2 regions of the Streptosporangium sp. 'caverna' genome follow, and region 2 is predicted to be linked to the other one. Evidence: riboswitches for the same ligand, from Rfam matches in the RefSeq annotation. Region 2 holds a riboswitch; the other holds the start of a gene.

Region 1 (14,972 bases), 2.4 Mb from region 2:
GGTCGGGGGTGCTGTATTGGGTACAGGTGCGTCAGCTCATGAGCGAGGCCAAACGCCTTAAGAGGTGATCTGTGAAGGCCGTTGTGATGGCGGGCGGAGAGGGAACTCGGCTCCGGCCGATGACCGCGAACCAGCCCAAACCTTTATTACCTGTGATCAACCGGCCGATCATGGAGCATGTGCTGCGGCTGCTGAAACGGCACGGGTTCACCGAGACCGTGGTGACCGTGCAGTTTCTGGCCGCCCTGGTCCGTAACTACTTCGGCGACGGCGACGAGCTCGGCATGAGCCTGTACTACGCCACCGAGGACACGCCGCTCGGCACCGCCGGCAGCGTCAAGAACGCCGCGGACAAGCTCCGTGACGAGCGCTTCCTGGTCATCTCCGGCGACGCGCTGACCGACATCGACCTGACCGACATGGTCAGGTTCCACCGTGAGAACGGCGCGATGGTCACCATCGGGCTCAAGCGCGTCCCCAACCCGCTGGAGTTCGGCATCGTCATCGTGGACGACCAGGGCCGGGTGGAGCGCTTCCTGGAGAAGCCCACCTGGGGCCAGGTCTTCTCCGACACCGTCAACACCGGTATCTACGTGATGGAGCCGGAGGTCCTCGACGAGATCGCCGCCGGCGAGTCCGTCGACTGGTCGGGCGACGTGTTCCCGAAGCTGCTGGAGCGCGGCGCCCCCCTGTACGGCTACGTCGCCGAGGGCTACTGGGAGGACGTCGGCACCCACGAGAGCTATCTCAAGGCCCAGGCCGACGTGCTCTCGGGCCGCGTCAAGGTGGACATCGACGCCTTCGAGGTCTCCCCGGGCATCTGGGTGGCCGAGGGCGCCTCGGTGGACGCCGACGCCATCCTCAAGGGCCCCCTCTACATCGGCGACTACGCCAAGGTCGAGGCAGGGGCCGAGCTGCGCGAATACTCCGTGCTGGGCAGCAACGCCGTGGTCCGCGAGGGGGCCTTCCTGCATCGCGCGGCCGTTCACGACAACGTCTACGTGGGGCCGAGCGCCCACCTGCGCGGCTGCGTCATCGGCAAGAACACCGACCTGATGACCGGCGCCCGGGTCGAGGAGGGCGCCGTCGTCGGCGACGAGTGCATCATCGAGGCCGAGGCGTACATCTCCTCCGGCGTCAAAATCTATCCTTTCAAGACCATCGAGGCCGGGGCGGTGATCAACAACAGCGTCATCTGGGAGCCGAGGGGCCAGCGCAACCTGTTCGGCCCGCGAGGGGTGTCCGGGCTGGTCAACGTGGAGATCACCCCCGAGCTGTGCGTCCGGCTGGCCAGCGCCTACGCCACCACCCTGAAGAAGGGCGCCTCGGTCATCACCTCCCGAGACTCCTCCCGCGCCGCGCGGGCGTTCAAGCGGGCCGTGATCAGCGCCCTGAACGCCAGCGCGATCAACGTGCTCGACCTGGAGGCCGCCGCGCTTCCCGTCGCCCGCTTCCACACCGCCAGGGAGAAGGCCGTCGGCGGCATCGCGCTGCGCACCACCCCCGGCGACCCCCAGAGCGTGGACATCGTCTTCATGGACGAGAACGGCGCCGACCTGTCCCCGGCGGCCCAGCGCAAGCTGGACCGGGTCTTCGCCCGCCAGGAGTTCCGCCGGGCCTTCCCCGGCGAGATCGCCGAGCTCAGCTTCCCCGCGAGGGCCGTGGAGGACTACACCCACGAGCTGCTGCGCTGCGTGGACATCACCGGGGTCCGCGACGCCGACATGAAGGTCGTGGTCGACTGCGCGGGCGGCACCTCCTCGCTGGTGCTGCCCAGCCTCCTCGGCAGGGTCGGGGTGGACGTGCTCACCGTCAACAACCGGCTGGACGACGCCTCGCCCACCGAGACCTTCGCCGAGCGCCGCCGCGACCTCCAGCGCCTCGCGGAGCTCGTCAGCTCCTCCAGGGCGGCCTTCGGGGTGCGGTTCGACCCCGTGGGGGAGCGGGTCGCCCTCGTGGACGAGATGGGCCAGCTGATCAGCGAGGAGCGGGCCCTGCTGGTGGTGCTGGACCTGGTCGCGGCCGAGCGGCGCGGCGGCCGGGTGGCGCTGCCGGTCACCACCACCCGGGTGGCCGAGCAGGTCTGCCGGTTCCACGGGGTGCAGGCGGAGTGGACCTCCACCGCGATCGACGCGCTCACCGCGGCCGCCAGAAGGCCGGAGATGGTCTTCGCGGCCGATGGGCGGGGTGGTTTCATCGTGCCCGAGTTCGGGCCCACGGTGGACGGCCTGGCGGTGTTCCTGCGCCTGCTCGGCCTGGTGGCCAGGACCCGGCTGTCGCTCAGCCAGATCGACGCCAGGATCCCCGAGGCCAAGCTGCTGCGCCGGACGGTGCCGACCCCGTGGGCGGCCAAGGGCGCGGTGATGCGCTCGGTCATCGAGGCCGCCGAGCACTACCGCATCGACACCACTGACGGGGTGCGGGTCGTCGCCGAGGACGGGAGCTGGGCCCTGGTGCTGCCCGACCCGGCCGAGGCCGTCACCCACCTGTGGGCCGAGGGGTTCGACGTCGACTCCGCGCAGGTCATGATCGAGCACTGGGCGCGGGTGGTGGAGGAGGCCGCCGGCGGCTGAGGGGCACTCGTCCGATCCCGGTCACCCGATGAACACGGCGAACACAGCGAACCTGGCGCGCACGGCGCGCACACGGCAACACGCACGCAGCGAACGGCGCGTACGACACGCACGGTGAGCACAGCGGAACCACACGGATGCGGAGACACACATCAACACGCGGAAGAGACGGTAAACACAGCGAATCCAGCGCGGCGGCATGGACCGGAGGCAGTACCGGCTGTAACTTTGTCACCGACCGAACCCGCGGTCCAGCGTCAGCCTTGACCTTCGACTCTCATCACTGTAGGTTGCGACATTCGCAGTCTGAACAAATACTTGAGAAGCGAAGAAGCGAGGCGCGCATCCTGAGCACCGTTGCCGCGTCTTCGCGGTAGGAGGCCGAGCCGATCGATGCCGAGCGTCTACTGCACGCAGTGCGGTCATGCCAACCCTGAGGATGCCCGTTTCTGTTCACACTGCGGGTCGCCGCTGAGTAGGGTCGAAGCACCCGAAGTCAGCACGTCGACCATTTCCCTCTCCAGGATCGAGACCTACGAGCCGGAGATCGGAGAGGCGCCTCTTGCCGACCGACAGGACGTGGATCGGCTGCCTCCGGGCACCGCCCTGCTGGTCGCCAGGCACGGTCCCAACGCGGGCAGCCGCTTCCTTCTGGACAGCGACCTCACCACCGTGGGCCGCCATCCCGCGAGCGACATCTTCCTCGACGACGTCACCGTCTCGCGCCGTCACGTGGAGTTCCGCCGGCACGGTGGCGGGGTGTTCACCGTCTGCGACGTCGGCAGCCTGAACGGCACCTATGTCAACCGTGAGCGGATCGAGGAGGTCCCCCTGTACGGCGGGGACGAAGTGCAGATCGGCAAGTTCCGCCTGGTCTTCCTCACCCGTGGCGCCGCTGGAGGATGATGAGCTCGCAGGCCGCTCGTGCGCACATGAGCATCGGGGAGGTGCTCGCTCTCCTGCAGAGCGAGTTCCCCGACGTCAGCATCTCCAAGATTCGTTTCCTGGAGGGCGAGGGGCTGATCGAGCCGGAGCGCAGTCCTTCGGGCTACCGCAAGTTCACCTACGCCGACGTCGAGCGTCTGCGCTACATCCTCAGTGAGCAGCGTGACCGCTACCTGCCACTGCGTGTGATCAAGGACCATCTCGAGGCGGCCGACCGCGATGATCGGCCGGCCTCGAAACCGCGGGTCGTCCCCGACGACGCGCCCCCCGAGGTCCGTCTCAGCCGCGAGGAGCTGCTCGCCGCCGCCGAGCTCGACGAGGAGACCCTCACCGAGCTGGAGGACTACGGCCTGCTGGCCGCCGTGGCCCGCTACTACAGCGCCGAGGCGCTGGCCGTGGCCCGCAGCGTCGGCGCCCTGGCGGCCTTCGGCCTGCACGCACGTCACCTACGGGCCGTCAAGGCCGCCGCCGAGCGCGAGGCCGGGCTCGTGGAGCAGGCCGTCGCCCCGCTGCTGCACCGCCGCGGACCGGGCGCCATCGACCAGGCCGACGAGACGGCCAGGGAGATAACGGGTCTGCTGCTGGAATTGCACGCCTCACTTCTGCGTTCGGGCGTTCGTGGGGTCCTGGGTCGGTGAGAACCTGACCAGGCACTCGTACCCCCACGAGTGTTACGTTGAACAAACCGGTCGGAATCCAGCGAAGACGGAGCAGCCCGTGTTGCAGATGGACGTCGTGGGCGTTCGGGTTGAGATGCCCTCCAACCAGCCGATCGTCCTGCTCAAGGAGGCGCAAGGGGAGCGCTATCTACCGATCTGGATTGGTATGACGGAGGCCACGGCGATCGCCATGGCCCAGGCTGAGGAGCCACCACCCCGCCCGCTCACCCATGACCTTTTCCGTGACGTGCTCGACGGACTCGGGATCCGGTTGAGCACGGTCAACATCGTCGCGCTGCGTGACGGGATCTTCTTTGCCGATCTCGTGTTCTCGAACGGGGTCGAGGTGAGCGCCCGTCCTTCGGACTCGATCGCCTTGGCACTGCGCACCGGCGCACGCATCTTCGCGAGCGAGGAGGTGGTCCGGGAAGCCGGGGTGATCATCCCCGACGACCAGGAGGACGAAGTGGAGAAGTTCAGGGAATTCCTTGACACGATCACACCCGAGGACTTTGGTCGCGCGGGGTAGGTATTTCGGTGCATTTACGCTTCACGACGCGCCGGGTGGGGTCGTTGACTGAGCTTGGCCCCAGTCTTACGGTGCAAGTGAAACCTGCGGCCGTGCGCAAACCCCCAGATCAGGCCGTGGGATGAGAGAAAGCCGGAGGTCCGCGTGGCGGTCAGCAGCGGCGAGGATAGAAACGCCGATCAGGATGACCCGGAACGGCGCCAATCGGCACGTCAGCGCGCGGGTGAAGAAGGTCTGCTGTTCGACGGGCAACCGGTGAAAGTGCCCGCCGACCTCGGATACAAGGGTGCGACGGCCTGTGCCGCGGTCGGCATCACCTACCGGCAACTGGATTACTGGGCACGCACCGGACTGGTCGAGCCCACCGTCCGAGCCGCTCACGGCTCGGGTACCCAACGGCTGTACGGCTTCCGCGACATCCTGGTGCTCAAGGTCGTCAAACGGTTGCTCGACACCGGCGTCTCCCTCCAGCAGATCCGCATCGCGGTGCAGCACCTGCGCGACCGCGGCGTCAACCACCTCGCCCAGATCACTTTGATGAGCGACGGGGTGAGCGTCTACGAGTGCACCTCGCCCGACGAGGTCATCGACCTCCTTCAGGGAGGTCAGGGCGTTTTCGGCATCGCGCTCGGCCGGGTGTGGCAGGAGGTGGAGGGCTCCCTCGCAGATCTTCCCGGCGAACCTGCGGAGTCGAGCGAGAGCCCTTTAGAAGATCATCACGCCGATGAGCTGGCCCGTCGTCGCAGGGCTCGCCGCACGGGGTAAAGTTGTCTCGCCACTGACACCGTGCGGGAGAGACCCCGACAAGATCGGGGCGCCGAAGGAGCAACCTCCCCGGAATCTCTCAGGCACCATGTACCGCGCGGACGAGGCAACTCTGGAAAGAAGACGCGTCCGCCAGTCGCGTCTCACCGACGGTGAAAGCCTCCCCGGCAGGGGAGGCGAAGCTCTCAGGTCGAGGTGACAGAGGGGGAATCCGGCATAGGCCCGCGCCCTGCGCCGGTCTCCACCGCCTCGGGAGGCTCTCCATGACCGACCTGTCACTGCTCAGTGAGCTCAGCTCTCCGCCGTTCTCGACCCGTCATATCGGACCTGACGACGCAGACCAGACCCGCATGCTGGAGGCGGTCGGGTTCGCCTCCACCGCCGACATGATCGCGGTGGCCGTGCCGGAGGCGATCCGGTTCTCCGACCGGCTGAGCCTGCCCCCGGCGGCGAGCGAGCCCGAGGCCATCGCCGAGCTGCGCGCCCTCGCCGAGCGCAACAGCGTGCTCACCTCGATGATCGGCCTCGGCTACCACGACACGATCACCCCGGGCGTCATCCGCCGCAACCTCCTGGAGAACCCGGGCTGGTACACCGCGTACACGCCCTACCAGCCGGAGATCTCCCAGGGCCGGCTGGAGGCCCTGATCAACTTCCAGACGGTCATCTCCGACCTGACCGCGCTCGACGTCGCCGGCGCCTCCCTGCTGGACGAGGCCACCGCCGCGGCCGAGGCCATGACCCTGGCCCGCCGCGCGAGCCGCGGCGCCGCGAACGTGTTCGTGGTCGACGCCGACGCGCTGCCGCAGACCAAGGCGGTGCTGCGGACCCGGGCCGAGCCGATCGGCATCGAGCTGGTCGAGAGTGACTTCACCGGCGAGCTCCCCGAGTGCTTCGGCGTGCTCGTCCAGTATCCGGGCGCCAGCGGCCGGGTCAGGGACTTCCGCGCCATCGCCGACGCCGCCCACGCGCGCGGCGCCCAGATGGTCGCCGCCGCCGACCTGCTCGCCCTCACCATGCTCGCCGCGCCCGGCGAGCTCGGCGCCGACATCGCGATCGGCTCCTCGCAGCGCTTCGGCGTCCCGCTCGGCTTCGGCGGCCCCCACGCGGCCTACATGGCGGTTCGCGAGGGACTGCAGCGCCAGATGCCCGGCCGCCTGGTCGGAGTCTCCCAGGACGCCGACAGGCGCCCCGCCTACCGACTCGCGCTGCAGACCCGCGAGCAGCACATCCGCAGGGAGAAGGCGACCAGCAACATCTGCACCGCGCAGGTGCTGCTCGCCGTGATCGCGGGCATGTACGCCGTCTACCACGGCCCCGAGGGGCTGCGCCGGATCGGCCGCCGCGCCCACCGGCACGCCGTCGTGCTCGCCGAGGGCCTCCGCCAGGGCGGTGTCGAGATCGTGCACGACACCTTCTTCGACACCGTGCTGGCCAGGGTTCCGGGCCGCGCGGCCGAGGTCGTCGCCGCCGCCCGCGACAACGGGATCAACCTGCGCCTGGCCGACGCCGACCACGTGGGCATCACCTGCGACGAGAAGACCGAGCTCATCCACCTGGAGCAGGTCCTGGCGGCCTTCGAGGTCAACGGCGCGGTCCTGGCCGACCTCGACTCCACCGCGCACGACGCCCTGCCCACCGCCCTGGCGCGCGTGAGCGACTACCTGACCCACCCGGTCTTCCACAGCCACCGCTCCGAGACGGCGCTGCTGCGTTACCTGCGCAAGCTCCAGGACAAGGACATCGCGCTCGACCGGTCGATGATCCCGCTGGGCTCCTGCACCATGAAGCTCAACGCGACCACCGAGATGGAGCCGATCACCTGGCCCGAGTTCGCCGGGCTGCACCCCTACGCTCCCGAGGACCAGGCCAGGGGCTACATCGAGCTGATCAAGGAGCTGGAGGGCTGGCTGGCCGAGGTCACCGGCTACGACGCCGTGTCGATCCAGCCCAACGCGGGCTCCCAGGGCGAGTTCGCCGGCCTCCTGGCGATCCACGCCTACCACAAGGCGCGTGGCGAGGGGAGCCGGGACGTCTGCCTGATCCCGTCCTCCGCGCACGGCACCAACGCCGCCAGCGCCGTCATGGCGGGCATGCGCGTGGCCGTCGTCGCCTGCGACGACAACGGCAACGTGGACCTCGCCGACCTCACCGCGAAGATCGAGAAGCACCGCGACCGGCTCGCCGCGATCATGGTGACCTACCCGTCCACGCACGGCGTGTACGAGGAGACGATCGTCCAGATCTGCGAGATGGTGCACGAGGCGGGCGGCCAGGTCTACGTCGACGGCGCCAACCTCAACGCGCTGGTCGGCCTGGCCAAGCTGGGCGAGTTCGGGGCGGACGTCTCCCACCTGAACCTGCACAAGACCTTCTGCATCCCGCACGGCGGCGGCGGCCCCGGCGTGGGCCCGGTCGCGGTCCGCGCGCACCTCGCCGACTACCTGCCCGGCCACCCGCTGCGCGACGACTCCGTGGTCGGCCCGGTCTCGGCGGCGCCGTACGGCTCGGCGGGCATCCTGCCCATCTCCTGGGCGTACATCCGGATGATGGGCGCCGACGGGCTCAAGGCGGCCACCGAGCAGGCCATCCTGTCGGCCAACTACCTGGCCCGCAGGCTCAGCCCGCACTACCCGGTCCTCTACACCGGCCGCGGCGGCCTGGTCGCCCACGAGTGCATCATCGACCTGCGCCAGATCACCAAGGAGACCGGCGTGACCGTGGACGACGTGGCCAAGCGCCTCGTCGACTACGGCTTCCACGCGCCGACCATGTCCTTCCCCGTGGCCGGCACGCTGATGATCGAACCCACCGAGAGCGAGGACCTGGCCGAGCTCGACAGGTTCTGCGAGGCGATGACCGCGATCCGGGGCGAGATCGAGAAGGTCGCCACCGGGGCGTACGACAAGGTCGACAACCCGCTGCGCAACGCTCCGCACACGGCCGACTGCCTGGTCGCCGACGAGTGGGCCCACCCCTACACCCGCACCGAGGCGGCCTACCCGCTGGCCTCCCTGCGCGACGGCAAATACTGGTCGCCGGTCCGCCGCATCGACCAGGCCTACGGCGACCGCAACCTGGTGTGCTCCTGCCCGCCGCTGGAGGCCTACGAGGACTGATCCACCCCGTGCGGCGGTCCCCTTCCGCGCGCGGCGGAAGAGCCGCACATCCGTCGCGCATGGAGGGGGACGGACGCGGCCCCGAGTCGTTAGGCTCGGGGTCGTTTCCTTACTCCGGGGAAGGACCTTGCATGCCAGAGGTGGACACGCGTCCCTTGGACACCGCGCGGAAGCTGGCCGAGGCGGGTGATCTCGACGGCGCCGCCACGATCTTCGCGGAGCTGGCCTCCGATCCGGCGGAGCCGGACCGGGCCCAGGCGGCGGTGGGCCTGGCGGTGGTGCTGGAGGAGAGCGGGGACGTGCCCGGAGCCCGTACGGCCGCGCGCACGGCGCTGGGGACCGGTCATCCGGAGTTCGCCGCGCAGGCCGCCTGCCTGCTCGCGGGGAGCTTCGAGCGGGAGGACCTGACCGACCAGGCCCGAGCGGCCTGGCAGGCCGCGCTCGGCGTCGGCAACCCGGCCTACGTCCCGCTGGCGCACATGGCGCTCGCCAGGCTCGCCACGGGGGACCAGGAGGCGGAGGAGGCGCTGCGGGCCGCCCTGGCCACCGCGGACCCGGAGATCGCCTCTCGGGCGGCTCAGCGGCTGGCCGAGGTGTTTCTGGAGGAGGGCGAGGCGGGCGAGGCCGCCGAGGTGCTCCTGGAGGCGCTCTCGGTGCCGGACGTGGCCGATGTGCCCAGGCTGCGGGTGATGCTCGGCATCGCCCATCTGGAGCTGGCGTGCGCCGAGCTCTCCGCGGCGATCGAGGAGGGCGGCGACGTCGAGACCAGCGCGCTGGCCATCGAGCTTCTGGCGCGCACGCTCCCGCTCAGGGGCCGCGACGAGGACGCCGAGCGGGTGTGGCGTTACGGCCTGGAGAGCACCGACGAGGACCTCGCGGCCGAGGTCCGTCTCCGGCTCGACCGCGACGCCTGAGCCCCGCGGAGGGCTTCAGGCTCAGTCGCGGCCGCGCCGGTTGCCGATCGCGTGGGCGAGGTTGATCGCCACGATGCCCACCCAGGCCAGCAGCAGCCCCGCGGTGCCCGCCTCCTGAGCGGCGATGGCGGTCAGCGGGATGCCGATGCCCATCGAGCCCAGCGCGATCGGGATCGAGGGGTTGCCTCTCCTCTTCTGCTGCGGGGCAGGAGGGCGGGGCGGAGCTCCGGCGGCGTGCATCTCGGCTCGCACGCGGTGGGCGATGCTCTGGTCGAGGCGCTCGACGAACGACTCGACCAGGGCGGCCTCGTACTCCGGGCCGAGCTCCCGGCGGGCCTCGATGGTGGCTCGCATGTCCTGGCGAATATCTTGGTAGTCCGGCATTCTCCGATTCTCCACGCGAGCCGGGTCACCGGCATCAGTCGTTAGGACGAGATCTGTGTCCACCTCGAGATCGAATTCCGTGTCCATCCCGGCCGCGGGGCCTCCACCCGAGCCTTGGGCCGCCGCGCCGCCCATGGAGATCACGACCCCGCACGGCCCGGCCGTGGCGGAGATCGACGAGGCCGGCGCGGCGCGCTTCCTGCTGGTGCTCACCCACGGTTCGGCCGGGGGAGTGGACGCCCCGGACCTGCTGGCCGTACGGGACGCCGTGGTGGGGATCGGCGGCGTGGTGGCGCGGGTGCTCCAGCCGTTCCGGATGCGGGGCGCCCGTGCGCCGGGGTCGGCGGTCAAGCAGGACGAGGCCTGGGAGGCGCTGGTGGCCGTGCTCCGCGGGCGCTATCCGGGGCTGCCGCTGGTGCAGGGCGGGCGGAGCAACGGGGCCAGGGTCGCCTGCCGTACGGCTCCGCGGGTCGAGGCCGAGGCGGTCGTCGCGCTGGCGTTCCCGTTGCACCCGCCGGGCAGACCGGAACGGTCCCGCGCCGGGGAGCTGCGCGCGGCGGGCGTGGACGTGCTGGTGGTGAGTGGAGACCGGGACCCCTTCGGCGTGCCCGAGGCGGCGGATGCCGCACGCCTGGTGGTGCTGCCGGGGGAGGGTCACGATCTCAAGAAAACCCCCGCCCGGGTCGGCGAGGCCGTCGCGGAGTGGCTCGACGTGAGGATGCGGCCAGGCTCAGCGCGATGATCGAGGTGTGACGATCGAGGAGTGATGATCAGGCGACGCCGGCCAGGGGCCGGTGCGGCTCGATGACGGCGCCGTCGGGCAGGAGCTCGCCGGTGTCCTCGAACAACACCACACCATTGCAGAGCAGGCTCCATCCCTGCTCGGGGTGGGCTGCCATCGTGCGGGCGGCTTCGCGGTCCAGCGCGTCGGCGGACGGACAGGACGGCTCGTGCGGGCACATCGGCGTGCCTCCGGATCTCTCGTGTCGGCTCGCCGGAGTCGACATCGGGTGGCCGGTGGGCACCGTCCCCGATGGGACCCCGTTTCCACGCATGACGGGGAGACGAGCATCTGATGGTTGACATATGGCCATGCGTGCCTCGAACAAGGTGAGGCCCGCACATCAAGAACAAGTGTGCGATCTGATCCCACCCCGGCGACATAGCCCGTTAGGACTGTTTGCGAACTGCTATCGGGTGAGTCCCTCGGAAGCTTTTCGGGGGGTGTGACCTATCGCACAGCATGCCTCATGGAATGATACCGGGCCAAGCGTGACACGCCGCCAGACGCTTAAACCCTCGATGACAAGTCTCCGACATGACTCAGTGCCTGGTCAACCCCACCAGGAGTGCGTCCAGACCGAGTTCGAAGTCGGCGTCGGCCCCCGGACTGCCTCCGCCCTTCGACGGCGGGCGCCATGGCTCATCATGATCATCCGCCGCCTCGGCCCAGCCTGACTGCTGCACCTCCACCGCCACCGCGCCGAAGACGTAGGCCCGCAGCGCCCGAACGGCCCCTGGCGCGTCGCCGAGCCCCGCCTCGGCCAGCTGGTCGGTCTGCTCCCTGATGGCGATCGCCGTGCGCCCCTTGGGAGGCTTGGTCAGAGCCAGCGCCAGCACCCCCGGGTGCTCCCTGAGCGCGGCCCGGCTCGCCCGGCACCACGCCTTCGCGCTCTCCTGCCAGCTCCCGCCGGGCTCGACGTGAACGGCGGTGACGTGCTCGGCGAGCGCGTCCATGAGGGCGTCCTTGCCGCGCGGCAGGTGGTGGTAGATGGCCATCGCCTCCACCTGGAGCGCGTCGCCCAGCCGGCGCATCGTCAGCCGCCGAAGCCCCTGGCTGTCGGCGATGTGCAGGGCCGCGTCGATGATGCGCTCCCTGGAGAGCGGGATGGGTGGTCGCTTGGCAGGCATGGTGGCATCCTGCCACCGTTTACCTTACTGTGTAAAGGCGGGCGCGCCGGACAGCTCGGTCCCTGAGTACGTGGGGCGGAGAGGAACGGCGTAAGCTACGAGCCGTAACGTGCCGGGAAGGTCCGGCGAACAGGCGAGAGAGGGCAGAAGATGGCGTTTTTCCGACCGCGCGTGAGCCGGGAGGCGGAGGTTCGTCACCACGCTGACCAGGAGGTCGGGAAGAGCTTCCCCGAGCTTCTGGAGAAGGCGCGGACGGCGGAGGCCGCTCTGCGCCGGACGCAGGCCTCCCTCGCGTCCCCGGAGGAGCTCCGGGCCGCCGGTCTGGCCTTTGACAGGGCACTGACCGAGGCGCTGCGAGGCGCCGAGGCCAGCCAGCGGGCGGCGTTCGGGATCAAGTCCTATGACGACCGGATCCGCCGCCGCAAGGGCAGGGCCACCCCGAAGGGCGCCGAGTGGACCGCCGAGGTCAACCGCCTGCGCACCCTCCGCGAGCAGAACCGCCTGACCGGCATCGTCCGGGTCCCGCGCCTGGTTCCGGCCTCGGAGCGCCCGGAGGCCGCCGCCGCTCCCCTTCGGGTCGCCGGCGCGAGGTGATCGCTCCCCTGCCGGAGTGACAGCGATTTCGCACCCACCGTGACTTATCACGGTGGGTGTTGTCTTTTGTCCGCCACTGCGCCGGGCCGCCCGGCGCACTTCGCCGGGGACAGGGCTCCGGTCGTCCGGCCGCGGAGCCGTACCGGTGATGATCGGCGGTGGGCTCGTTACGGGCCCGGACGGGTCGATCCTCGGGAGATCGTGCCGGCCCGATCGTTCGGCCGGGACGCGGAACGCCGCCGCGAACCGGAGTTCGCGGCGGCGTCCTGTGAAGCGGTCAGCTGGCCCAGTCGAGCAGCGGGCGCGTGTTGCTGGGGTGGCGGAGCTTGGAGAGGGACTCCTTCTCCAGCTGGCGGATGCGCTCGCGGGTCAGGCCGAGGTGCTTGCCGATCTCGTCGAGAGTGTGGGGCTTGCCGTCGACGAGGCCGAAGCGCAGGGCCATGATCTTGGCCTCCCGGGGAGAGAGGTTGCCGAGCACGCCGCGCAACTGCTCTCCGAGCAGCTGGCGGTCCACCACCTCGGAGGCCTCGGGGGAGTCGACGTCCTCGATGAGGTCGCCGATGGTGGTCTCGCCGTCCTCGCCGATGGTGGCGTTGAGGCTGATCGGCTGGCGGCTGGTGCGGAGCAGTTCCTCGATCTGGTCGGGGCTCTTGTCCAGCTCGAATCCCAGCTCCTCCGCCGTGGGCTCGCGGCCCAGACGCTGGTGCATGTCACGCTCGACGCGCGACAGCTTGGAGAGCATCTCGAGCACGTGGACGGGCAGGCGGATGGTGCGGGCGGAGTCGGCGAAGCCCCGCTGGATGGCCTGGCGGATCCACCACATGGCGTAGGTGGAGAACTTGTAGCCCTTGGTGTAGTCGAACTTCTCCACCGCGCGGATCAGGCCGAGGTTGCCCTCCTGGACCACGTCGAGCAGGGCCATGCCGCGGTCGGTGTACTTCTTGGCGACGGAGACGACCAGGCGGAGGTTGGCCTCCAGCATGTGGTCCTTGGCGCGGCGGCCGTCCTCGGCCACCCACTCCAGGTCGTCGCGCATGGCGGCGGACAGGCCCGGCTGGGCCTCCAGCTTGGCCTCGGCGTACAGACCGGCCTCGATGCGCTTGGCGAGCTCGACCTCCTGGGCGGCGGTGAGCAGGGTGCGGCGGCCGATCGACTTCAGGTAGGTGTGCACCGAGTCGCCCATGACCGACGACTGGTCGTCCAGGTCGATGGTGGGCTCGACTTCGACCTCGACGTCGTCGGAGGGGGCCCACTCCTCGTCGTCGATCTCCGTCTCGGCGTCCTTGGGGTTCTTGGGCGCCGTCTCGACCTTGGCGGTCGTGGTCTTCTTCGCGGGCGCGGCCTTGGTCTTGCGCTCGGCGGTCTTGCGGGTGGTGGTCTTGGCCGCGGGCTTCTTCGTGGCGGCGGCGAGGGTGGGCTCGTTCTCGGCCGCCAGGCTGACGCCCGCCTCGGTGAGCTCTCGCAGGATCGACCGACCCTCGGCCGGGCTGATGCCCGCCTCGGCGAAGGCACGGCGCAGCTCCGCGAGAGAAAGGTGGCCCTGGACTCGCCCTCGGTCAAGGAACTGTTCAAGGGTCGTCGGGGCCTCAGATGAGGTCGCCACGGCGGTTTGGGGCATGAGGACACCTCCTCCATCACGGAGTCGTCTACGTACAGTTTGTTGGGTGGGGTGGTCTGGGGGTCCCTCAACGCACCAGTACCAATAACCCCGACCAAGAACTTTCTGTTCCCGGCTTTACCCGGAAAATATGCCGGGCAGGTCCTCGCCTTTGCAATTCACCCCGGTCAGGGGCGTGTGGCGGGGCCTATTCGGTCGCGTTCACCGGGCCTTCCGGCATGGGCATGGGCTGCGCGCCCTCCAGGCGGGCGTCGGTCCAGTAGCGCCCTGTCTGCCCCGGGTCTGGATTGATCTCCCGGGACACCACGTCGTCGTCCTTCGGGGGAGCGGTCTCCTGCGAGGGGGACGGTTCCTGGACCGAGGGTGTGCCCGGCTGCCGCGGAGGGATGGGCGCGGGCTCGTCGATTTTCTCGATCTTCCGGGTCTCGCCCTCGATCTTCTCGATCCCACCGTCCGCGGCGGCCGCCGCGACGGACATGCCGCCGATGAGGACCGCGCCGACGATCCCAGCGGAGATCCACGTCTTGCGGGTTATGTTCATCGGGCTCGTCCTTCCTGCTCCGGCTGTCTCTTGGACGTGTGGGAGCACCTTCATGGTTCCCGTTGAAGACCATAACGGAGGGCCGCGAGGTCTGGCTTGCCATTGGGCAAAAGCGGTATTTCGGGCAGGACGACCAGTTCGGCGGGGGCCGCGTAGGCGGGTAGCCGTTCCTTGGCGAAGGCGCGGAGCTCGGCCAGGGACGGGGGCGTGGGGGAGACCACGACGGCCACCACCCGCTCGCCCCATTCGGGATCGGGGCGGCCGACCACGGCGACGTCGACGATCGCGGGATGTTCGGCCACGACGGCCGCCACGGTCGCGGCGACGACCTTCTCGCCGCCGGTGTTGATGACGTCGTCGGCCCGCCCCAGCACGCGCAGCCGCCCGCCGTCCAGGGCGCCGAGGTCGGAGGTGAGGAAC
Region 2 (14,972 bases):
CGCCAGCGTTCTTCCCGGCGTTCGGCCGTGGCCATCTTGCGGGGCTGGGGACGGCGGGCGCCGGGGGCGAAGAACAGGTGGGCCCAGGGAGATCCCGGGCGGGCCAGCCGTACCGCGCCGGGAACCAGGAGGACCGGGACGAACAGGCCCGCCAGACCGGTCCAGATCTTGCCCTTGAGCAAGGTGATCACCGCGAGCACGAGGTTGGCCACGATGAAGCCGGCCGTGATCCACGTTCCCCGGAGCGTGCCGTCGGAGTTCTCCCAGCCCAGCGGGCGCAGGCCGATCAGGAGGAGGCCGGTGACCGCGATCGCGATGAACACGGCGTCGACCGACGCGCGGCCCTCCTCCTCCCAGTAGACGTCGCGCAGGTGCAGGATCAGCGCGAACTCGTCCAGGATCAGGGCGGCGCCGATGCCGAAGACGGCGGCCGTCACGGCGTACCAGCCGGCGGAGATGTCCGACATGATCAGACCTGACACCCCGCCGAGCAGGGTCAGCACCACGCCGAACACCACGTGGTGGATGTGCATCTCACCGACGTTGAGGTTGCGGAACCAGCCGATCTTGGCGCGGATGAGCCGGACGTTGATCCTGGTGAGCACGAAGGTGACGATCAGCGCGGCGAAGAAACAGAACAGCGGTAGCCGTTCTGTGTCCACCATGCGTTGCCCGAACAAATCCCCCACTGCTCTCCCAGGTTATGCGAGAGATCCGCTTATGCGAGGAAACCGCGCAGAAGCGCCGCGGTGCCCTCAAGGTGCTCGGCCACCGCGCGACGCGCGGCGTCGGGATCACCGTTCAGGATGGCCGCCAGGATCGCCTCGTGCTGGGTGGCGGCGTGCTCGATGTTGCGCTGGAGCACCGGGATGGCGTTGAGCAGGTCGGTGACCCGGAGCCGGGCGTCGGCGCCGGTCGCGGCGAGCAGCGGAGAGCCGGTCATCTCCGCGATGGCCAGGTGGAAGGCCGTGTCGAGGCGGCGGTAGTCGTCGGGCCCGGCGGAGTTGACCTCCATCAGGCGCTCCCGCAGCGTGTTCCGCTGCGCCTGGCTCAGCTCGGCGGTGGCGAGCACCTGGGCGGCGCCGCAGTCCACGGCCATCCTGAAGGTGAGCGCGTCGGCCAGGTCGTCGGTGCCCATGTCGTTCACGGCCTTGCGCAGCTCTACCTGGCTCGGGGGCGGCGGGGCGTAGGTGACGAACGCGCCGCCGTACCTGCCTCGCCGTACGTCGAGGTAACCCGCCTCCTGAAGGGCGCGGATGGCCTCGCGCAGGGTGACCCTGCTGATCCCGAGCTGTACGGCGAGCTCCCGCTCCGGTGGCAGCTTCTCGGTCACCATGCCAAGTTTGATGACCTGGAGCAGGCGTTCCACGGTCTCCTCGAAGGCGTTGCCTCCGCGCACGGGACGCAGTACGGCTGCCAGTCGCGACACCTCGCTCATCCTGCCTCCCCCCTTGACGGTCGCGAGATCCCGCCCAATCCCCCGCGCCCCCTTGACAAGAGACCCCTCATGCATCAATGGTCTGATACTAGCCCAAAGGACTCCGGCGAGGAGAGCGCAGTGGACGTCGGTGAGCTTCACGACGAGGTACGGGCAGGACGAATCGACACCGTACTGCTTGCGGTGGTCGACATGCAGGGTCGCCTGCAGGGAAAACGACTGTCCGCGCGCTACTTCCTGGAAGAGGTGCTGGACCACGCCTCCGAGGGCTGCAACTATCTGCTCGCGGTCGACATCGACATGAACACGGTCGATGGCTACGCGATGTCGTCATGGGAACGAGGATACGGCGACTTCGTGATGAAGCCCGATCTGTCCACCCTGCGGCGGGTGCCGTGGCAGGAGGGTACGGCGCTGCTGATGGCCGACCTGGTGTGGGAGGACGGCTCCGACGTGACCGCCTCCCCGCGGCAGATCCTGCGCAGGCAGCTGGCCCGCCTCCAGGAGCGGGACTGGGGGGCGTTCGTCGGGACCGAGCTGGAGTTCGTGGTCTACGACGACACCTACGAGGACGCCTGGCGGCGCGGCTACCGCGACCTGGCCCCGGCCAACCTCTACAACGTCGACTACTCCCTCCTCGGCACCGCCAGGATCGAGCCGCTGCTGCGCAGGATCAGGCTCGGCATGGAGGGCGCGGGGATGTACGTCGAGTCGGCCAAGGGCGAGTGCAACCTCGGCCAGCACGAGATCGCCTTCCGCTACGCGGACGCCCTCGCCAGCTGCGACAACCACTCCATCTACAAGAACGGCGCCAAGGAGATCGCCTCCCAGGAGGGCCGGTCGATCACCTTCATGGCCAAGCCGAACGAGCGCGAGGGCAACTCCTGCCACATCCACATCTCGCTCAGGAGCGGCGACGGGGAGCCGATCATGGCCGGGTCCGAACCGCACGGGCTGTCCGGGATCGGGCAGCACTTCATCGCCGGACAGCTCGCCTTCATGCGCGAGCTCACCCTCCTCTACGCCCCGAACATCAACTCCTACAAGCGGTACGTGCCGGGCAGCTTCGCCCCCACCGCGATCAAGTGGGGCGTGGACAACCGGAGCTGCGCGCTGCGCCTGGTCGGCCACGGGCAGTCGCTGCGGATCGAGAACCGGGTGCCCGGCGGCGACGTCAACCCCTACCTGGCGGTCTCCGCGCTGATCGTGGCCGGGCTGTACGGCATCGAGCACGAGCTGCCCCTTGAGGAGGCGTTCACGGGGAACGCCTACGTCTCGGGCGCCGACACCGTGCCGTCCACGCTGCGGGAGGCGCTGGGGCTGTGGGAGGGTTCGGAGCTGGCCAGGACCGCCTTCGGCGAGGATGTCGTGGCGCACTACGCGAACAACGCCCGGGTGGAGCTGGCCGCCTTCGACGCGGCGGTCACCGACTGGGAGCTTTTCAGGGGATTCGAACGGATGTGAGCGTGAAAATCATCAACCCGGCGACCGAAGAGGTCGTCGCCGACGTCGAGATGGCGGACGCCGCCGAGGTGGACCGGGCGGTGGAGCGCGCCAGGCGCGCGTTCACCACCTGGCGGAACGTCGGACCCGGGGACCGGGCCCGGCTGCTGCGGAGGTTCGCCTCGCTGGTGGAGGAGCACGCCGAGGAGCTGGCCCAGCTGGAGATCGCCAATTCCGGGCACACGGTCGGCAACGCCCGCTGGGAGGCCGGCAACGTCCGGGACGTGCTGAACTTCTACGCCGGAGCGCCCGAGCGCAACCACGGCCTGCAGATCCCGGTGCCCGGCGGGCTGGACGTCACGTTCCGGGAGCCGCTGGGCGTCGTCGGCGTGATCGTGCCGTGGAACTTCCCGATGGTCATCATGACCTGGGGGGTGGCCCCGGCACTGGCCGCGGGAAACACCGTGATCGTCAAGCCCGCCGAGTGGACGCCGCTGACCGCCCTGCGACTGGCCGAGCTCGCTCTCGCGGCGGGTCTCCCCGAAGGGGTGCTGCAGGTCCTGCCCGGAGTCGGGGAGGTGGCGGGCGTCCGGCTGGTCGACCACCCGGACGTGGTGAAGATCGTGTTCACCGGCTCGACCGAGGTCGGCAAGGAGATCGCGGCGAAATGCGCCGGGCAGGTCAAGCGGATCACGCTGGAGCTGGGCGGCAAGAACGCCAACGTGGTCTTCGCCGACGCCGACCTGGAGAAGGCGGCGGCGACCGCGCCGTACGCCGTGTTCGACAACGCGGGCCAGGACTGCTGTGCACGTTCGCGGATCCTGGTCGAGCGCTCGGTGTACGACGACTTCCTGGCGCGTCTCTCCGAGGCGGTGCTGAAGGTCAAGGTCGGCGACCCCCGCGACGAGAGCACCGAGATGGGCCCGCTGATCAGCGCCGAGCACCGCAGCCGGGTGGCCTCCTTCGTCACCGGGACCCCCCACCTACAGGGTTCGTGCCCGTCCGGCCCCGGCTTCTGGTTCCCCGCGACGATCCTGACCCCGCGGACGCTGGACGACCCGGCGTACACCGAGGAGATCTTCGGGCCGGTGGTGTCGGTGGTGCCGTTCGACGACGAGGCGGACGCCGTACGGATCGCCAACGACACGCGGTACGGACTCAGCGGATCCATCTGGACCCGGGACGTCGGCCGCGCGCTCCGGGTGGCGCGGGCGGTCGAGGCGGGCAACCTCAGCGTGAACTCCCATTCGAGCGTCCGCTACTGGACGCCGTTCGGCGGCTTCAAACAGTCCGGGCTCGGACGCGAACTGGGCCCGGACGCCCTGTCCGCGTTCACCGAGACCAAGAACGTCTTCATTTCGGAGGATTGACAGATATGCAGCGTTTGCAGGGCCGGGTGGCCGTCATCACCGGTGCGGGAAGCGGCATCGGCCTGGCCACCGCACGCCGGTTCGCCGAGGAGGGCGCCCACGTCGTGTGCGCAGACCTGGACGAGCCGAGCGGATCCGCGGCCGCGGCCGAGGTGGGCGGCCTGTTCGTCAAGGCCGACGTCACCAGCGAGAGTGACGTCATCCGGATGTACCAGACCGCGTTCGACACCTACGGCAGCGTGGACATCGCGTTCAACAACGCGGGCATCTCGCCGCCGGACGACGACTCGATCCTGGAGACCGGCATCGACGCCTGGCGCCGGGTCCAGGAGGTCAACCTCACCTCGGTCTATCTGTGCTGCAAATACGCCATCCCCTACATGCAGCGCCAGGGCAAGGGCTCGATCATCAACACCGCGTCCTTCGTGGCCGTGATGGGATCGGCCACCAGCCAGATCTCCTACACCGCGTCGAAGGGCGGCGTGCTGGCCATGTCCCGCGAACTCGGCGTGCAGTTCGCCCGCGAGGGCATCCGGGTGAACGCCCTCTGCCCGGGACCGGTGAACACGCCGCTGCTGCAGGAACTGTTCGCCAAGGACCCCGAGCGGGCGCAGCGCCGCCTGGTGCACATCCCGGTCGGCCGGTTCGCCGAGGCCTCCGAGATCGCCGCCGCGGTGGCCTTCCTGGCGTCGGACGACGCGAGCTTCATCACCGGGTCGGAGTTCCTGGTGGACGGCGGCATCTCGGGCGCGTACGTGACCCCGATGTAGCCGCTCGGGACGTACGCCACCGTCTTGGGGCGGCATGTCGTACCTCACCCCCCCAGGGGTGTCTTATGTCACCGGATATTCGGGGCGGGCGGGAAGCACTTCTTGTGTTTTCCCTGGGTGGGGTCGGGGTCGGTAGGGTTGAGGTGTTCCGCGACAGCCAAGTGGAGCATGTTTTTGTTCGAGCGCGGCGGGGCGTTGCCGTGTCCGCGCGGGGAGGCTTCGGGGTTGCCCGGGCCGGTGAACCGCGAACCGACAGACCCGGCCGGAAGGCCGGGTGCTGGAATCCCCGGTTTTCACAGCCGCGGAGGACGTCAGATCGTCGTCATCGATAACGTGCCGGGACGCGGGCACGATGCCCTACGTCCCGGCATCCGGTAAGAGAGAGATCATGGCCCGTCCCGTCATCGGAATCACCTGTTACGTCGAACCCGCGAAGTTCGCCGCCTGGGAGATGAACACCGCGCTCCTGCCGTACGACTACGTCGACCACGTGGTCCGCGCGGGCGGGCAACCGGTGATCCTGCCCCCGGCGGGCGACCCCTCCGCGCTGGTGGGCCGCCTGGACGGGCTGGTCCTGGCCGGTGGCGGAGACGTCAGCCCGGCGCGGTACGGCGAGATCCCGCACGAGCGGACCGGCTACGTCCGTGATTTCCGCGACGAGGCCGAGCTCGGGGTGACCCGGGCGGCCCTGGAGCGGGGCGTCCCGTTCCTGGGGATCTGCCGGGGCCTCCAGATCCTGAACGTCGCCCTCGGCGGCAGCCTCCACCAGCACCTTCCCGACGTCGTCGGCCACCAGGGGCATGCCCCGGCCCCCGGTCGCTACGGCCGGATGCCCGTACGGCTGGAGCCGGGCGGCCAGATCACCAAGATCTTCGATACCGAGAGCGTGGACGTGGCCCACTCCCACCACCAGGCGATCGACCGCCTGGGGACGGGCCTGACCGTGACCGCTCACGCCGAGGACGGCACGATCGAGGCCGTCGAGCTGGTGGACCACCCGTTCGCCCTCGCGGTCCAGTGGCACCCCGAGACCGAGGACGAGTCCGCCCTGTTCGAGGCCCTGGTCGAGCACATCCGCCTCTGAGCGAGATCTCCGCCTCCTCACTCCTGGGCGAGGATGCGGGCCAACGGCAGCCGCTGGACGAGCAGGGCGGGGACGACCGAGGCGAGGGTGGCGAGTACGACGGCCACCATCACCGCCACGCCCGCTCCCAGAATCACCACGGCCGGAAGCTCGCCCGCCAGCGCGAACGACGCCGTCACCCCGCCCAGGGCTCCCGCGAGCGCGCCGAGCAGGCCGAGGCCGGCCCCCTCCAGGACGATCAGGCGGGCGAGCGCGCCGCCCGTCCAGCCGGACCCGCGCAGTGCCGCCAGCTCGGTGTCGCGCTCCCGCACACCGAGGTAGAGCACGTCGGCCACGGCCAGCGCGGCGAGCAGGAACATCACCGCGATCGCCGCGTAGTCGGCCGGTCGGCTCTGGACCACGATGGCGTCACCGAGCAGCGAGCCCACCACCCGGCCCTCGAAGCCGTAGGTGACGCCGAGCAGCACGGTCAACGCGAAGACCGCGACCGCCAGCGTCGCCGCGCCCAGCAGGGTCCGGCCGGGAAACCTGGTCAGCCCGCTCATCGCCAGCCCGGCCACCCCGCGCGGCGAGCGCGCCCGGCGCGGCAGCCGTACGGCGGGCCGTACCGCCTCCGCGGGCGGCACCCGTGAGGCCTGCCAGGCCGGGACCAGGCCTGCCAGCAGCGCCAGCGTCATCGCGGCGGGGACCGCCAGCCATGCCCGCTGCCCCGGCGGCGCCACCCCCGACCACGACGCGACCGGGCCTGCCAGCGCGGCGGACGCGACGCCCGCCAGCAGCCCGACCGTCCCCACTTCGGACAGCACGGTCCCGAACAGCTTCGGCCGTGACCAGCCCAGGCAGGCCAGCACGCCGAGCTCGGACCTCCTGGCCCGCACGGCCGCCGCCGCGCCGTTGACCACGAACAGCCCGCAGACGGCCAGGACCAGGACGAACAGTACGAGCGACTTGCGGTCGGCGGCGTCCAGGATCCGGTAGGCGACGCCCTTCTTCACCCATCCCTCTTCGAGAGTCAGCGCGGGACGCCCGAAGGACCCCGCGGGCAGCTCCACCGTTACCGGCGACGGCGACGAGCCGACCGTGATGTCCACCTCCAGCCCGGTGGCGGCGACGATGTCCCTGACCACCTGGTTGATCCGCTCCCGGCTCACCGGATCGGGCCCGGTGACACCGGCGACCCGCACCCGGATCACGCTCAGCGGCGCCTTCAGCGCGGGCTGCCCCTCGGTCCTCCGGTTGATCTTCTCCAGTTCCTGGAGGTTGACGAGCAGCAGCGGCGGAGCCTGAAGGTATCCGGCGACGTTGTCGTTGGGCAGCAGGGTCCGGTTCCCGAGCAACGCCGCGGTCCGGTCGTCGCCCGGCCGGGCGACGGGAGCGCTGTAGGTCTGCATCGCCAGACGGGTCAGCTCGGTGAACCCCGGCAGCTTGCGGGGGTCGAACCTGCCGACGACGCGGCTGTTGAGTCCGTCCAAGACCCAGCCCTGGATCGTCCGGTAGGTCAGGGTGCGGAACTGGGTGTCGACCGCCCCGACCGGGGCGGTCGGGGCGTTGTTCTCCGGGGAGCTGTTCTCCTTCACCAACGGAGTCGTCCAGGCCTCGGGGGCGTTCCGCACCGGGAGCGCGGCGAGCCTGCGCCCGTCCCGCTCTCGGTATTCGGCAGGCGCCGACGTCCAGTACCGCTTGAGCGGCCAGAACTGGTTCGGGGGGAAGTCCGTCCAGTCGTCGAGCATCTTCTCGTAGACCTGTTCGGCGCCGATGGTCGTCCGCTTGACCGCCTCGCCTCGCCGCGTGTCCAGGTAGGACAGGAACCGCTTGGCCGGCATGCCCTGGATGACCTTCTCCGTCACCTCCTCGGGCAGTCGCCGGATCACGATCTCGTCCTGCTGGTCGACGTAGGGAATGGACGCCGCGAGCATCTTGACCTCGCTCGACACCTCCTGGGGCGTGTCGTACCCGAGGTAACGCCCCTCCACCACCGCCCGGTCCAGCCCGGTCAGGCGGGCCTCGGCGACCGGGTCGACGGCGGCGAGCAGGAAGGGGAATTCCTGCTCGATCCGGATCGCCGCCCGCCCGCGCGGCGGGTCCCACAGCCCGGGGCCGAACAGCGGTCCCTCGCCGTTCTGCAGCGACCAGTACCCACTGGTAGGGATCGTCCGCTCGGAGGGGAAGGCGCTGGCCGCCAATCCCTGGGGCCAGTCGAGCGAGGTGCTCAACCGGACCTGCCGGCCGCCGTCGAGCTTCTCCCACGCCCCCGCGGTGAGACGGTCGTATTCCCTGTACTTGTGCATGCTGAGCGCGACCTGGCGGCGGGTGACGTACTCGTACTGCGGCTGCCGGAACGGGATCCGGGTGAGGCCCCGGTCGGTGACGCGGGTGCGCTCCACCCGGAACATGGTGCGGTCGCCCCGGCGCAGCAGGTCCGTCACGTCGATCAGGGACCTCCCGATCTGCTCGAAGTGGCCGATCATGGCGATGGGGGCGGCGATGTCGACGCCGTTGACAGCCTTGACCTTCTCGTACTGCTCCATGGTGATGCCGCCGAAGATGCCGGACAGGTGGTTGGCGCGGACCAGCCCCTGCGAGCGTTCGAGCGTGGTGGCGGAGCCCTTCGGGCGGACCAGGATGTCGTACTGCGAGCGGAAGTTCTTCTCCACCGTGCCGATGATCTCCAGGCGCTGGGTCGCGGCGGTCCCGGTCAGCACGGTGAAGCCCGTCGCCGCGATCACGATGCCGAGCAGCAGCACCAGGGCCCGGCCGAGCCGATGTCGGAGCTGTGCCCGGACCAGGCGGATCATCCGAGACGCCCGATCCGGTCGAGCACGTCCTCGGTGGGCGTCACCCGGTCGTCCCCGACGATCCGGCCGTCCCGCATCCGGACCACCCGGTCGCACGCCGCCGCCACCTCCGGGTTGTGGGTGGCGATCAGCATGGTCATCCCGTACTCCTCCCGGATCGAGAACAGCAGGTCGACGATCTCCTGTCCGGTGACGCTGTCGAGGTTGCCGGTCGGCTCGTCCGCCAGGAGCAGGGGCGGGTGGCCGATCAGCGCCCGGGCGATCGCCACCCGCTGCTGCTGGCCTCCCGACAGCTCTCCCGGCAGCGCCCGTTCCCTGCCCGTCAGCCCGACCGAGCCGAGCAGCTCGCGGGCCCGCGCCCGGCGGTCGAAGTCCACCCGCCGCGGAAGCACGGGAGCAAGAACGTTGTCGAGCACGCTGAGGGCGGGAAGCAGGTGGAACCGCTGGAAGACGAAACCCACGCGGCGCCGGTGCCGGTCCAGACCTCTGCGTCCGAGGATGTCGACCCGCTCCCCCGCCACGTGGATCTCGCCCCCGTCAGGGAGATCCATCGCACCGACGAGATGGAGCAGCGTGGATTTGCCCGCTCCGGAGGACCCCATGAACGCGACCGCCTGACCTGCCTCGACCTCCAGGCTGACCTCGTCGAGCGCCCTGGTCGAGCCGTAGGCGCGGCTGATGCCTCTCAAGCTGACGTCAACGCTCATGGTCGATACATTGTCACAATGTATGAAGGCCGCGAAACCCTTACCCTGTGGCAATGTAGGAACCATGCCGCTTAGCCATGCCGTACTCACCCTGCTGGCCGACGGGCCCAGCCACGGCTACGAACTCAAGGCCCGGTTCGAGTCGGCGGTCGGCCCCCAGTGGGGCGGTCTCAACATCGGGCACCTGTACCAGATCCTGGAACGGCTGGTCAGGGACGGTCACGTGACCCGCAGCCACGTGGCGCAGAGCGACCGCCCGGACAAGACGCTCTACCAGCTGACCGAGGCGGGCGCCGACGAGCTCCGGGAGTGGGCGGGCACCCCGTGGATCCGTTCGTCGGGGTTCCGGGACGAGCTGTTCCTCAAGCTGCTCGCGGCCGGCCGGCTGGGCACGGAGTCCCTCGGCGCGTTCGTGTCCGCGCAGCGCAGGGCATACCTGTCGGACCTGGCCGCGCTGACGCGCCTTCGCCGCGAGCAGAACGACCCCCTGGTGTCCCTGCTCGTCGACGCGGCCATCGCGCACACCAGGGCCGACCTGCAGATCGTCGACGGCGCCGAGGAACGTCTGGCCGCGACGGCCGCCGGCGGCGGAGCGGTGCGCACCGTACGGACCGAGGACGCGCCCGCCGAGGACGACCTCCCCGGCGACGGTCTGCTCACGGCGGGCGAAAGCGCCTGACCCCGCCTTCCCGATGTCCGATCCCGGGGCGCGGAGCGACCCGCCGGCAAGGCGGGCCAGGCACGGGGAGGCGCCGGGAAGGGGGCCTCACCGCAGGGGGATTTCGCCGGGCAGGTGCGGGCCGTTAGGCTGGTCGCAACACCGATGAATCCCGTGCGGGAGAGCGTCCTGACAGCCAGACCAGGACCCCTGAAGGAGCAAGCCCTCCCCGCGAACCTCTCAAGGCAAAGGACCGTACGGGTAGGTGTCCTCTGGAAAGCAGGCCCCGCGGCCTCGCCGAAGGTGAAAGTCCGGCAAAAATCGGGCGAAACTCTCAGGCACCCATGACAGAGGGGGAGGATGCTCTCATCTGTCCCCTGCCTGAGGTGCGAACATGTCCCGACCTACGCCGCTGCGCGGCGTCCACGAGACCCTCGGCGCGACGCTGACCGATTTCGCGGGCTGGCTGATGCCGCTCCGCTACGGCAGCGAGTCCACCGAGCACAACGCGGTCCGCCAGGCGGCAGGACTGTTCGACCTGTCCCACATGGGCGAGATCTTCGTGACCGGCCCGCAGGCCGGCGAGGCCCTCGACTACGCGCTGGTCGGCTACATCTCCGCCGTCGAGCCGGGCCGCGCCCGCTACACGATGATCGTCGACGCCGAAGGCCACGTGCTGGACGATCTGATCGTCTACCGGCTGGCCCCCGACGAGTTCATGGTCGTCGCCAACGCCTCCAACTATCCCCGCGTCGCCGCCGAGCTCACCGATCGCGCCAAGGACTTCGACGCGACGGTGGACGACCGCTCCGAGGAGTACGCGCTGATCGCGGTCCAGGGCCCGCGGGCACAGGCCATCCTGGGCGAGCTCACCGACGCCGACCTCGACGGGCTCAAATATTACGCGGGGCTTCCCGCCACCGTGGCCGGCCGCGAGGCGCTCGTCGCCCGCACCGGTTACACCGGCGAGGACGGCTTCGAGCTGTTCGTCCCGGCCGGTGACGCGGAGCCGCTCTGGGCGGCGCTCACCAAGGCGGGCGAGCCGTACGGCCTGATCCCCGCCGGACTGTCCGCACGCGACACCCTCCGCCTGGAGGCGGGCATGCCGCTCTACGGCAATGAACTGTCGGCGGAGCACACTCCGTTCGACGCCGGGCTGGGCCGTGTGGTGAGGTTTGACAAACCGGGCGACTTCGTCGGCCGGGCCGCCCTGGAACCGCTCAAGGACGTCCCGCCGACCCGCCGCCTGGTCGGATTGATCGCGACCGGCCGCAGGGTGCCCCGCCATGGGTATCCGGTGGTCGTCGCCGGTGACGGCAGCGTCGTCGGCGAGGTCACCAGCGGAGCGCCCTCCCAGTCACTGGGCAGGCCCATCGCGATGGCCTATGTGGACAACGGCCTGTCCACCGGCCTGGCCGTGGACATCCGGGGTAGCCACGAGGCAGTCGACGTCGTCGAACTGCCTTTCTACAGGAGGAAAAAGTGAGCAGCATTCCCGAGGACCTGCAGTACACCAAGGAACACGAGTGGATCGCCGGCGTCGACGACGGCCTGACCCTCACCGTGGGCATCACCGCGTATGCCGCCGAGGCGCTGGGTGACGTGGTCTTCGTACAGGTCCCCGAGGCCGGTACGACGGTCGCCGCCGGCGACGCGGTCGGCGAGGTCGAGTCGACCAAGTCGGTGAGCGACATCTTCGCCCCGGTCAGCGGCGAGATCGTCGAGGTCAACCAGACGGTCGTGGACGACCCCTCGCTGGTCAACAGCGACTCCTACGGCGAGGGCTGGCTGTTCCGCATCCGTATTGAGGGCACCGCCGACGACCTGCTGTCGCCCGAGGAGTACACCGCGCTCACCTCCGGTGAGTCATAAAATCTCCCATCTTGCGCCGTGATCACGCGTACCGACGCGTACGCGTGATCACGGCGATGTGAAGGACCAGATCAATGACGATCAGTGTCTTCGATCTTTTCAAGATCGGAATTGGCCCGTCCAGCTCCCACACCGGTGGCCCGATGGCCGCCGCCCACAAGTTCGCCCGGGGGCTCAACGAGGATGGGCTCCTGGAGAAAACCGCCAGGGTCGAGGTCATCCTGTACGGCTCGCTCGGGTTGACCGGCAAGGGGCACGGCAGCGACAAAGCCGTCCTGCTCGGCCTGGCGGGCGAGAAGCCCGAGCTTGTCGACGTCGACACCGTGGACGAGCGGCTGGCCGCCATGCGAACGTCCGGCAGGATCTCCCTGTACGGCTCCCACGAGATCCCCTTCGTCATCGGCGAGGACCTGGTCTTCGAACGCAAGATCTCCCTTCCCGGCCACCCCAACGGCATGCGCTTCACCGCCTTCGCGGAGAACGGCGAGGCCCACCGCGAGAAGGTCTACTACTCGGTGGGCGGCGGTTTTGTCGTGGACGAGAACGCCACGGGCGCCGACCGGATCAAGCAGGACGACACCGTGGTGCCGTACCCCTTCCTGTCGGCCGTCGAACTGCTCGCCCACTGCCGCGAGACGGGCCTGTCGATCTCCGGGCTGATGCTGGAGAACGAGAAGGCCTTCGGCCGCACCGAGGCCGAGATCCGCGCCCAGCTCCTCCACCTCTGGCAGGTCATGTCGGAGTCCGTACGGCGGGGCATCGCCAAGGAGGGCGTGCTGCCCGGCGGCCTGAAGGTCCGCCGCCGCGCCCACCAGCTCCACCGGCAGCTGCAGAGCGAGTCCCCGGACAAGGACTCGCTGCAGACGATGGACTGGGTCTCGCTGTTCGCCCTCGCCGTCAACGAGGAGAACGCCGCCGGCGGCCGGATCGTCACCGCCCCCACCAACGGCGCCGCGGGCATCATCCCCGCGGTGCTCACCTACTACGACCGCTTCACGCGGAAGTCCGACGACGAGGGCGTGGTCCGCTTCCTGCTGACCGCCGGAGCGATCGGTGTGCTGTTCAAGGAGAACGCCTCCATCTCCGGCGCCGAGGTCGGCTGCCAGGGCGAGGTCGGCTCGGCCTGCTCGATGGCCGCCGCCGGGCTCACCGAGGTGCTGGGCGGCACCCCCGAGCAGGTGGAGAACGCCGCCGAGATCGGCATCGAGCACAACCTGGGTCTCACCTGCGACCCGATCGGCGGGCTGGTCCAGATTCCGTGCATCGAGCGCAACGCGGTGGCCTCGATCAAGGCCATCGCCGCGGCCAGGATCGCGCTGCGCGGCGACGGCCGGCACTTCGTGTCCCTGGACAAGGCGATCAAAACGATGCGCGACACCGGTCGCGACATGCTCGACAAGTACAAGGAGACCAGTCGCGGCGGCCTCGCCGTGAACGTCATCGAATGCTGATCGACCGTCGTCGACGACCGGTCGGCCCCGCATGCCCGCCGGTCCTCGTCGGCCGCCGACCGGCTCGGACCCGGTGCCGGTCGGCCCGCGCCGACCGGCGGCCGGCCCGCACCTGACGCCGGCCGGCCCCCGCCGGCCATCGACCGGCTCAGACCCGGTGCCGGTCGGCCCGCGCTGACCGCCGGCCGGCCCACACCCCGTGCCGGCCGGCCGCGCTGACCACCGATTCACCCATTCGACAAACAGACCAATCACCGCAACCTTCGCTATCTCGTACAAGACCATCTGATCTCGCACCTATGCTGGGTGGCCTTGTCGGAGAGACTCAGGAGGTTCTGGTGTCAACGGGAACGCCCCCGGCGAGTCGCGCTCCGCGCTTGCTCCGCTTCCTCGGCGCACACTGGCTCTTCCTGGCCGCCCTGCTGGTCGGCGGCGGGCTCCGGGCCCTGGCCGTGCTGGGTTACCGGCCGGCCCTGTGGTTCTGGGCCGACTCCTTCGTCTACCTCGGCGGCGGGCTCGACCCCCGGCCCATGGAGTCGCGCCCGTCGGGCTACTCGCTGTTCCTGTGGATGCTGCAACCGCTGTCCAGCGTCCAGGCCGTGGTCGTGGTCCAGCACCTGCTCGGGCTGGCCGTGGCCGTCTGCGTCTACCTGCTGCTGCGCCGTCTGGGCGGGCTGCCCGGATGGGGCGCGACACTCGCCGCGCTGCCCGTGCTGCTGGACGTCCACCAGGTCCAGCTCGAACACCTCGTCATGGCGGACCTGCTCTTCCAGTTCCTGGCGGTGCTCGCGGTCACGCTGCTGCTGTGGTGGCGGCGGCCGCCGGTGTGGATCGCGCTGCTCGCCGGGTTCCTGCTGGCCGCGGGGACCGTCACCCGGACGATCGGGCTGCCGCTGATCGCCGTGGCACTGGTCTGCATGCTGATCCGCCGGGCCGGGTGGAAGGCGATCACCGCCGCCACGCTGGCCGCCGTGATCGGCCTGGGCTCCTATGCCGTCTGGTTCGGCTCCGAGTACGGGAGCTACGGGCTGACCCGGGGCAACGCCTTCCTGTGGGCGCGCACCGTCACCTTCGCCGACTGCGCGAAGATCAAGCCCGCCGGACCGGAGGCCGCGCTCTGCCCCACGGAGCCGGTGAGCGAACGAGCGGCGCCGCCGGTCTACATCTGGGACGGCAAGTCCCCGCTGAACAAGATCAAGGGCACCTGGGCCGAACGCGACAAGCTCGCCGGCGCCTTCGCCACCCAGGCCATCCTGGCCCAGCCCCTGGACTTCCTCCGGGCGGGCCTGACCGACGTGGCCCACATATTCGACTGGGACCGCCGCGTCTACCCCGTCCCCGGACCGCAGAGCGCGTATGTCTTCCCCGACGACGCGAAACCCTT

Evidence for each region. A riboswitch is a leader RNA that binds a small molecule or an ion and turns the genes downstream of it on or off. The one in region 2 is predicted to bind glycine.
Region 1: it holds a riboswitch for glycine, as region 2 does, so the genes downstream of both, gcvP (aminomethyl-transferring glycine dehydrogenase) here and gcvT (glycine cleavage system aminomethyltransferase GcvT) in region 2, are expected to answer to the same signal.

Annotation. Positions count from the first base shown of each region.
Region 1 is NZ_CP029711.1:3,954,360-3,969,331, forward strand. Features, by position in the region: gene DKM19_RS17455 (CDP-alcohol phosphatidyltransferase family protein) at 1-68, shown strand, start outside; gene DKM19_RS17460 (mannose-1-phosphate guanyltransferase) at 72-2,573, shown strand; gene DKM19_RS17465 (FHA domain-containing protein) at 2,967-3,479, shown strand; gene DKM19_RS17470 (MerR family transcriptional regulator) at 3,506-4,156, shown strand; gene DKM19_RS17475 (bifunctional nuclease family protein) at 4,236-4,706, shown strand; gene DKM19_RS17480 (MerR family transcriptional regulator) at 4,851-5,471, shown strand; glycine riboswitch at 5,486-5,577, shown strand; gene gcvP (aminomethyl-transferring glycine dehydrogenase) at 5,735-8,590, shown strand; gene DKM19_RS17490 (hypothetical protein) at 8,722-9,504, shown strand; gene DKM19_RS17495 (hypothetical protein) at 9,526-9,888, opposite strand; gene DKM19_RS17500 (alpha/beta family hydrolase) at 10,022-10,630, shown strand; gene DKM19_RS17505 (DUF5999 family protein) at 10,659-10,850, opposite strand; gene DKM19_RS17510 (TetR/AcrR family transcriptional regulator C-terminal domain-containing protein) at 11,212-11,799, opposite strand; gene DKM19_RS17515 (hypothetical protein) at 11,950-12,393, shown strand; gene DKM19_RS17520 (RNA polymerase sigma factor) at 12,671-14,011, opposite strand; gene DKM19_RS17525 (hypothetical protein) at 14,199-14,552, opposite strand; gene DKM19_RS17530 (AMP-binding protein) at 14,603-14,972, opposite strand, start outside.
Region 2 is NZ_CP029711.1:1,578,328-1,593,299, reverse strand. Features, by position in the region: gene DKM19_RS07160 (hypothetical protein) at 1-665, opposite strand, end outside; gene DKM19_RS07155 (FadR/GntR family transcriptional regulator) at 719-1,438, opposite strand; gene DKM19_RS07150 (glutamine synthetase family protein) at 1,559-2,902, shown strand; gene DKM19_RS07145 (aldehyde dehydrogenase) at 2,905-4,251, shown strand; gene DKM19_RS07140 (3-oxoacyl-ACP reductase) at 4,257-5,021, shown strand; gene DKM19_RS07135 (gamma-glutamyl-gamma-aminobutyrate hydrolase family protein) at 5,410-6,105, shown strand; gene DKM19_RS07130 (FtsX-like permease family protein) at 6,123-8,900, opposite strand; gene DKM19_RS07125 (ABC transporter ATP-binding protein) at 8,897-9,607, opposite strand; gene DKM19_RS07120 (PadR family transcriptional regulator) at 9,672-10,286, shown strand; glycine riboswitch at 10,433-10,531, shown strand; glycine riboswitch at 10,532-10,626, shown strand; gene gcvT (glycine cleavage system aminomethyltransferase GcvT) at 10,660-11,751, shown strand; gene gcvH (glycine cleavage system protein GcvH) at 11,748-12,137, shown strand; gene DKM19_RS07105 (L-serine ammonia-lyase) at 12,212-13,588, shown strand; gene DKM19_RS07100 (hypothetical protein) at 13,927-14,972, shown strand, end outside.